One region of the Mammaliicoccus lentus genome, then DNA from elsewhere that is predicted to be linked to it. Evidence: riboswitches for the same ligand, from Rfam matches in the RefSeq annotation. Region 1 holds a riboswitch; each other region holds the start of a gene.
The links. A riboswitch is a leader RNA that binds a small molecule or an ion and turns the genes downstream of it on or off. The one in region 1 is predicted to bind S-adenosylmethionine.

Region 1 (2,201 bases):
AGTATTTAACAGATTTAAATATTGAATATGAGGAGGTTGAAGCATAATGTTTGGATCATCTTTAGATTCATCTCAACTATATGACGCTATATACCAAACGCTATACATGGTTACTGTTTCTTTAGTAATCGGTGCATTAATTGGTATTCCTTTAGGTATTTTACTTGTTATAACTAGAAAGAATGGTATTTGGCCAAATGCTTTTATATATCATGTGCTAAATCCAGTTATTAATATATTCCGTTCGGTGCCGTTTATTATTTTACTTATTGCTATTGTACCTTTTACTAAAATGATTGTGGGTACATCTATTGGAACTTCTGCAGCAATAGTACCTTTAACAGTCTATGTTGCGCCTTATATTGCAAGATTAGTAGAGAACTCACTGTTAGAAGTGAATTCAGGCGTCATAGAAGCGGCACATTCTATGGGAGCATCACCGTTTCAAATTATTCGACATTTCTTATTACCTGAAGCACTGGGGTCTTTAATTCTAGCATTAACAACATCTATTATCGGTTTAATTGGTGCTACAGCGATGGCCGGTGCAGTAGGTGGAGGCGGTATTGGTGACTTAGCTTTAGCTTATGGTTATCAACGTTTTGATACAATTGTTATTGTCATTACGGTCGTTATTCTAGTCATTATGGTACAACTTATCCAATCTTTAGGTAATGTATTGTCTAAAATTGTAAGAAGAAGTTAAAAAAAGTATTGACTTAGAGTAATATGATAGGTATTATCAGAATTAATCAAATAAAAATTATCAAGAGAGATTGAGGGATATGGCCCGATGAAATCTCAGCAGCGGACTCTATAAAGAGAACTGTGCTAAATCCATCAAGTTTTAAACTTGGCAGATAAAGTTAATCCCTTTTGAGCTAAGCTTAAAAGGGATTTTTATTTATATACATAAGAAAAGGAGCGAATAAAATGAAAAAAGTATTAACATTATTAATGACATTAGTTTTACTATTAGCAGCATGTGGTGATAAAAAAGATGATAAAAAGGTAACAGTGGGTATCGCTTCAAATGATACTGCTGTATGGGATAAAGTAGCAGAATTAGCTAAAAAAGAAGATATTAATGTAGAGGTTAAACAATTTTCGGATTATAACGTTCCCAATAAAGCATTGTCAGACGGTGATATTGATTTAAACTCATTCCAACATTTTGCATTTTTAGATCAATTCCAAAGAGCAAATAAAGGAACAGAAATCACACCAATTAGAACAACTGTGTTCGCTCCACTGGGTATTTATTCTAATCAAATAAAAGATATTAAAAATTTAAAAGACGGTGCTAAAGTTGTTATACCAAACGACGTTTCTAATCAAGCTAGAGCTTTAAAATTATTAGAAAAAGCAGGGTATATTAAATTGAAGAAAGACTTTGGATTAGATGGTGGTCCTAAAGATATAGTTGAAAATAAAAAGAATTTAAATATTAAAGCAGTCGATGCTCAACAAACAGCTAGAGCGTTAGATGAAGTAGATATCGCTGTTATAAATAATGGTGTTGCATCTAAAGCAGGATTAAATCCTAAGAAAGACCCTATCTATTCAGAAAACCCAGATGCAAATGCTGCTAAACCATATATCAACTTTATAGCTGCAAATACAAAAGATAAAGATAATAAAACTTTAAAAAGAGTTGCTGAGCTATACCATTCAGAAGAAGCGAAAGAAGCTCTGAAAGAAGACACTAAAGACGGAGAAATTGTAGTTGATTTAAAACAAGAAGAAATTAAAGAAATACAGGATTCATTAAAATAAAAAAGATTCGGCTCCCCCAAGCCGAATCTTTTTTTTGTTATTTTTTTAGAGAATTTAAATATAGTTGACCTTTTTCATGGTCATATTTATTTTCCCATTTTGAAATAACGACTGTAGAGAGTGCGTTTCCTACTACGTTAACACACGTTCTCATCATATCTAATAATCTATCGATACCAATGATTAATGCTAAACCTTCTGGATTTAATCCCATCGATCCTAGAGTGGTAATTAATACAACAATAGAAGTACCAGGAACAGCAGCCATACCTTTAGACGTGATCATTAAAGTGAACATTAGAATAAGTTGTTCTACTAGACTTAAATGTACGCCATACATTTGAGCAACAAATAACGCTGCTATAGATTGGTACAAAGCAGAACCATCTAAGTTAAAAGTATATCCTGTAGGTACTACAAAGGAT
Region 2 (2,201 bases), 1.3 Mb from region 1:
ATGGTCAAAGTAGAATTAACTGATAAATCACAATTAGATGATTTATTAGATGCTGATGCGTATAGTGAAATGATAGGTGAATAGCAATACAACAAACTCCACGGTACAGTAGTATCATGGAGTTTTTTAGCATAATCTCATTGAGAAGTAAAAATATAATATTATTCATTTGTAGAAGGTGAAGGCCATGGCGATGATTAAAAAAGTAATAATCGTAGAAGGTATTTCAGATAAGAAGCGAGTGAAAGAAGTATTAAATGAACCCGTTCACGTAATTTGCACACACGGTACAATGGGTGTCGAAAAAATGGACGAACTTTTAGATGAAATTTATGGTAAACAAGTGTATATATTAGTCGATCAAGATAAAGAAGGTAAACGCATAAGAAAATGGTTCAAAAAATATGTGAGTGAAAGTCATCATATTTATATAGATTCAACTTTTACTGAGGTAGCACGTTGCCCAAGACAATATTTAGCGAATGTGTTAAACTATCATGGATTTGAAGTTAATCACGACTTTGTATTGAAAGGGAAGTATCGTTATCATGAAACGCACAGAAATATCGAACGATGTATACAAGCTTTTTAATGAAGATATACATTTGTTATTCGGTTATACACCAACATGTGGAACGTGTAAAATCTCAGAACGCATGCTAGATATTGCCAACGAAATGACAAAACTACCTATAAACAAATGTGACTTAAACTTTTATCCGGAATTTTGTGAAGAATATGAAATACAATCCGTACCAGTTCTATTTATAATGAAACAAGAAAAAGTTATAAAAAGAATTTATGCATTTCAGTCAGTTCCGTATATAGTTGAGAATATTCAAAAAGTTATTGACGATAAAAACTTATCGTGATAGTATGAATTTAATTAAATACGTAATAGCTCTTATCAAGAGTGGTGGAGGGATGTGCCCTTAGAAGCCCGGCAACCGTCATATAAATATGAAATGGTGCCAATTCACAGAAAGTGTAAACTTTTGGAGATGAGAGAAAGACAATTAATAACGCCTTTCTCTAATCATTAGAGTGAGGCGTTTTTAATTTAAGGATTAGGAGGCAACAGATTTGATCGAGTTAAATAAGGTCGTAAAGACTTTCAAGACAAAAAAAGGTGACATAAAAGCTGTTGACCATGTTGACTTAAATATAGAAAAAGGAAGTATATATGGCGTAATCGGTTTTTCAGGAGCTGGAAAGAGTACCTTGATTCGAATGTTTAACGGGTTAGAAACCCCTACTGAAGGTGAAGTTATAGTAGATGGTGCGAATATAGGTAAATTGTCAAAACAAGAACTTCGAAAAAAACGACAAAAAGTAAGTATGATATTCCAGCATTTTAACTTACTTTGGTCTAGAACAGTTAAAGACAACATTGCTTTTCCGTTAGAGATCGCAGGTGTCTCTAAAAGCGAGATTAATAAAAAGACAGAAGCGTTAATCAAAAGAGTAGGATTAGAAGGTCGTGAAAATGCTTATCCATCTCAATTATCTGGTGGGCAAAAGCAAAGAGTAGGAATCGCGAGAGCTTTAGCAAATGATCCACACGTATTATTATGTGATGAAGCTACGAGTGCCCTTGACCCTCAAACAACAGATGAAATACTAGATTTATTGATAGACATCAATAAAGAGCTGGATTTAACAATTATACTTATCACACATGAAATGCACGTTATAAGAAAGATTTGTGATCATGTTGCAGTAATGGAAAATGGTAAGTTTGTCGAAGAAGGAGAAGTCATCAATGTATTCAATAATCCTCAAACACATGTAACGCAAAGATTTGTTAAGGATGATTTGAAAGCAGACGATTTAGAAAGAACGTTGCAAGACTTCAAGAAAGAACAGCCTGAAGGTGAAATATGGAAGCTGAACTTTGTAGGTGGAACTAGTTCAGAACCTGTGTTAGCCAAAGTGATTAAAGAATATAACGTAAATATTAATGTCATTGAAGGCGACGTTAAACTCACTCAAAACGGTACTTTTGGGCATATGATTGTACATCTGCCTGATGGAAACTATTCTAAAGACCAGATTAAACAAGAATTAAATAATCTTGGTGTGAAAGTTGAGGTGGGTATTAATGAATAAGTCATTTGGTGAAATAATCACTGAAATGGTAACAATGCCTAACGTGAGATGGGACGCTGTATGGGAAGCGTTATACGAGACCTTATACATGA
Region 3 (2,201 bases), 1.1 Mb from region 1:
GTCGTCGTCATCTTCTTTTTCGTTTTCAACGTTAGTAACAGAATTATCTTCCGCATTAATCAAGACTTTATTTTCATCTTGTCCATCTAATAATTCAACTTTATAACTCCACTCACCAGTTTCTTTTTCGAATGATATGTCTTTCAAACCACCTTTTTCTTCTTTTTGAGCTGTTTTAACTGCTTCTTCAGGTGATACTTTCACATCATTCCATTTTACAGTTTTTTCAGTTGCTTTATTATCAGATTTATTATCTGACATTGTAGAATCATCTTTATTGTCATTATCTTGACTGTCATTTTCTTTTTCAGTTTGTTCTGATTTTTGATCTTTTTGATCGTCTTTCATATCGTCGTCATCATTATCATTTCCGCAAGCAGATAATACTAGACCTGAAGCTAAAAGTAATGACATCCATTTAAATTTCATAATTATACCTCCTCAAGTTGATTACTATTTATATATTCACAGTTTCTTAATATTTTAAACATTTATTTATTTTATTAGACAATTATTGAATTATCAGTTATATTAATAGAAACAATAAAATAGCTCGTAAGTCTTATTAAGAGTAGGCGGAGGGAATTGGCCCGATGAAACCTCAGCAACAGGCGTAAGTACTGTGCTAAATCCAACAAGTATCAACTTGAAAGATAAGAAGATTCTCTAAACAGCTCTTCTTAATCTTAAGATGAGCTGTTTTATTGTTACTAAAACATTTAGGAGGCAATATTATGAGAACAAGAGACGACATTTTATCAGAATTAGTGGAGTTAAAACAAAACCCACCACAAAGTTTTTCAGGATCTATGTATAAAACAAATAAAAAAAATGCTTTGATTGGTGAACTGGTGGATTTAGAGAATGAACAAAATCCTGAACGCTATAAGCATAAATCACAATTCAATGAGTTCGATATTCATATTACGATTACTAAAAAATAATTAAAAACCCCGCTAGCGTATAAGCAGAAATCTTTATACGTTAGCGAGGATTTTTTATTTACAAAGGATTAAATAAATATTTGAAGATACTCAGGCTAACCTTTTAATGTTTCACCTTCTGCTTCTAATATAATTTGCATTGCTACTAATTTAGCAATATGATTACCACTTGCAGCAGAATCGATAAGTTGTGAAGGCATTGCACCATTTGTTTCACCAGCTACAAATAACCCTGGAATAGAAGTTTCTCCAAAATCATCTTTTTTAATACCTCCATTTTCATCTCTTTCAATTTGAAGTTCTTCTAAAAATGAAAATTTTGTATCCCATTCAACTGATATAATCGCACCATTCCTAGAAATTCTAGTACCATCTTCATATATCACTTCATTTATCATTCCATCTTCATGTTTAAATTCCGATACTTTACCTTGAACAAGCTTTATATTTTTCTTTTTTAAAAATGATTTATCATCTTCGGTTAATTCTGAAAAGTCTTGTGAACTTATAACTAAATCATTAGTCCAATTGCTAACTAATTTAGCCATATGCATCACTAGTTCTGGAGATACATCTACGAGTAATGATTTATTTCTTAATTCATAACCGTCACACCAAGGACAGTAAAATGCAGATTTTCCGTAAATTTCTTTCACACCTTTTATATTAGGTAATGTCTCTCTTAATCCAGTACATAACATAACTTTCTTAGCTTTGTACGTTTCATTTTTCGTTTTCACTATGAAAGTATTGTCTTCTTTAGCAATCTTTTCAACTGTATCTTGCACGCGCGTTACATCTTCATATTTATCAACATCCGATTGTGCTTTTTCCCTTAATTCTTCTGGTGTTACACCATCTTGTGTTAAAAACGCATGTGAAGTCTGTGTCACTTTATTTCTCGCATTATCATTATCTATTACCAATGTTGTTTTTAAAGCTCTTCCTAAAGTTAAAGCACTCGCTAATCCAGCTGGACCTCCACCTACTACTATACAATCAAACATATTTATACCACCTTTTTCACATATATTAAAGAGTCTTAATATCTATAGTTAGCTGTTAAAAAAAGATTTAATTTACATTAAATCTTTTAACGTCTTCGATTTTAAAGATTTCGTCATTTCATCCTCCGCAGAGTTTAAAATAGATTGAACTTTACATTCCGGACCATGATTAAAACTATCTTCTATCATGCTTCTATGACCATCGATTGCAGTAATGATGTCATATATTCTAATGGTTTCCCAATTATTC
Region 4 (2,201 bases), 130 kb from region 1:
TAAAGCGGGCATTTCCATATGTTCTTTATTTGGTTGTTTAAAACGAATATCATATTTGTGAATAACATCTCCATTTAAACCTTCTTTAATTCCCGCAAGTCTTACAAATGGTGCATCTACTTTAGTGTGATCTAAATTAAAACTTTCTACATTCATCTTTGTCATGAAGATTCCTCCTTTGATTTCGGCATCATTATATCAAGTAAATTTTGAAAAAACAATAAATTCAGATTTCAATTACTTTCTTTATGTGTTACTTTATAAGATAATAAAATAAATTATTCTGAAAATGGAGTGATGTGTATGGAGAGATTAAGAGTCGTCCCATACGATAGTATATGGCAACATCTTTTTTTAGAAGAAAAGAAATATTTACAATCGTTATTAAAAGAACATAGCATAAATATAGAACACATTGGATCTACAGCTATCCCAGGGTTATCAGCTAAACCTATCATTGATATTTTAATGGTGGTAAAAGATAGTGAAACGATAGATGATTATACAAAGGAATTATCTGCACTAGGTTACGAGTCTAAAGGAGAACGAGGCGTTATTGGAAATCGTTATTTTAAAAAATATAATCATAACGGTGATGTCTCTCATCATTTACATATCTATGATGAAGACAGCCCACACATATTGAGACTTATTTCTTTTAGAGATTATTTGAGAACATTTAACGGCGAGAGAGAACGATATAGTCGCCTTAAACATGACTTATCTATAGATTTTCCAGCGGATAGTGTAGAGTATTATCAAGGTAAAGATAGTATGATTAAAGAATTTGAGAAAAAGGCTGAAAAATGGTACTTAAACTCAAATGATGCGCTCGCAAAACATTGACATATCCGAGTGTTAAAGTTAGAATTAAAACAATTTCATACGTATTATCAAGAGTGACTGAGGGAAAGGCCCTTTGACGTCCAGCAACCTCCCTACATGGAAAGGTGCCAAATCCTGCAGTGTTCAACTGAGAGATAAAATTTCGATTGGCGCATTTCCTAACTAAGGAGTGCGCTTTTATATTGGAAAGGTTGTATAGTGAATGAGCAATTTATCGCAAAATATTTTAAATTATATTGAACAAAATAAACACTTATATTTGTCTATGAGCCATCAAATACACGAACGTCCAGAACTAGGTAATGAAGAAGTTTTTGCTTCAAGATTGTTAAGTGATCAACTGAAAAATCATCATTTTAAGATAGAGAAAAATATAGCAAAGCATCCGACTGGATTTATAGCTACATATGACACGAAAATAGAAGGTCCAACGATATGTTTTTTAGCGGAATATGATGCATTGCCAGGCTTAGGGCATGCATGTGGACACAATATAATCGGTACTTCGAGCGTTTTAGCAGGTATTAGTTTATCAAAAGTTATTGACCAAGTGGGCGGTAAAATAGTCGTGCTTGGTTGTCCAGCAGAAGAAGGCGGGGTTAATGGTAGCGCTAAAGCTAGTTATGTTAAAGCGGGTATTATAGACGATTTAGACATTGCACTTATGGTACACCCTGGCCATGAGACGTATGTCACAGTGCCATCATTAGCAGTAGATGTATTCGATGTAAAGTTTTATGGAAGGAGTGCTCACGCGTCTGAGAATGCTTTTGAAGCGATTAATGCTTTAGACGCTATGTTGTCCTTCTTTAACGGTGTAAGTATGTTGAGACAACAAATTAAGAAAACAGATAAAGTGCACGGTGTAATATTAAATGGAGGTGAAGCGGCAAATATTATTCCTGATTTTACACATGCAAGATTTTATACTAGAGCAACCTCACGTAAACATTTAGATGAACTGACTGATAGAGTTCGAAAAATCGCTGAAGGAGCTGCATTGCAAACTGGTTGTAAGTCAGAAGTAAGACCAATACAAAACGGTGTAAATGAATTTGTTATTAATAAACCTTTAGATGAATTGTTTAGAAAACATGCAGAATCTTTAGGAGAAGATGTTATAGAAGATGATTTTGGTTTTGGATCAACAGATACGGGGAATGTAAGTCATATCATACCTACTATACATCCACATATTAAAATCGGACCATCTAATTTAGTTGGTCATACGAAAGAATTTTGCCAAGCTGCAGCAAGTACAATGGGAGATAAAGCATTGATAAGCGGTGCTAAAATATTAGCATCGATGGGATTAGAATTAATAGAGAACGTACCCCTTAGAAATGAGATTATCG

Region 2: it holds a riboswitch for S-adenosylmethionine, as region 1 does, so the genes downstream of both, ACNMOQ_RS10625 (methionine ABC transporter ATP-binding protein) here and gmpC (dipeptide ABC transporter glycylmethionine-binding lipoprotein) in region 1, are expected to answer to the same signal.
Region 3: it holds a riboswitch for S-adenosylmethionine, as region 1 does, so the genes downstream of both, ACNMOQ_RS11765 (hypothetical protein) here and gmpC (dipeptide ABC transporter glycylmethionine-binding lipoprotein) in region 1, are expected to answer to the same signal.
Region 4: it holds a riboswitch for S-adenosylmethionine, as region 1 does, so the genes downstream of both, ACNMOQ_RS03785 (M20 family metallopeptidase) here and gmpC (dipeptide ABC transporter glycylmethionine-binding lipoprotein) in region 1, are expected to answer to the same signal.

The regions. Positions count from the first base shown of each region.
Region 1 is NZ_OX344834.1:659,732-661,932, forward strand. Features, by position in the region: gene ACNMOQ_RS03050 (methionine ABC transporter ATP-binding protein) at 1-47, shown strand, start outside; gene ACNMOQ_RS03055 (methionine ABC transporter permease) at 47-706, shown strand; SAM riboswitch class I at 761-867, shown strand; gene gmpC (dipeptide ABC transporter glycylmethionine-binding lipoprotein) at 934-1,776, shown strand; gene ACNMOQ_RS03065 (cation:dicarboxylate symporter family transporter) at 1,814-2,201, opposite strand, start outside.
Region 2 is NZ_OX344834.1:2,150,078-2,152,278, reverse strand. Features, by position in the region: gene gcvH (glycine cleavage system protein GcvH) at 1-84, shown strand, start outside; gene ACNMOQ_RS10635 (toprim domain-containing protein) at 188-592, shown strand; gene ACNMOQ_RS10630 (thioredoxin family protein) at 549-872, shown strand; SAM riboswitch class I at 902-1,008, shown strand; gene ACNMOQ_RS10625 (methionine ABC transporter ATP-binding protein) at 1,084-2,109, shown strand; gene ACNMOQ_RS10620 (methionine ABC transporter permease) at 2,102-2,201, shown strand, end outside.
Region 3 is NZ_OX344834.1:2,365,834-2,368,034, forward strand. Features, by position in the region: gene ACNMOQ_RS11760 (PepSY domain-containing protein) at 1-429, opposite strand, end outside; SAM riboswitch class I at 560-660, shown strand; gene ACNMOQ_RS11765 (hypothetical protein) at 735-944, shown strand; gene ACNMOQ_RS11770 (NAD(P)/FAD-dependent oxidoreductase) at 1,040-1,951, opposite strand; gene ACNMOQ_RS11775 (RrF2 family transcriptional regulator) at 2,024-2,201, opposite strand, start outside.
Region 4 is NZ_OX344834.1:790,287-792,487, forward strand. Features, by position in the region: gene ACNMOQ_RS03775 (S-ribosylhomocysteine lyase) at 1-165, opposite strand, end outside; gene ACNMOQ_RS03780 (GrpB family protein) at 304-846, shown strand; SAM riboswitch class I at 888-987, shown strand; gene ACNMOQ_RS03785 (M20 family metallopeptidase) at 1,049-2,201, shown strand, end outside.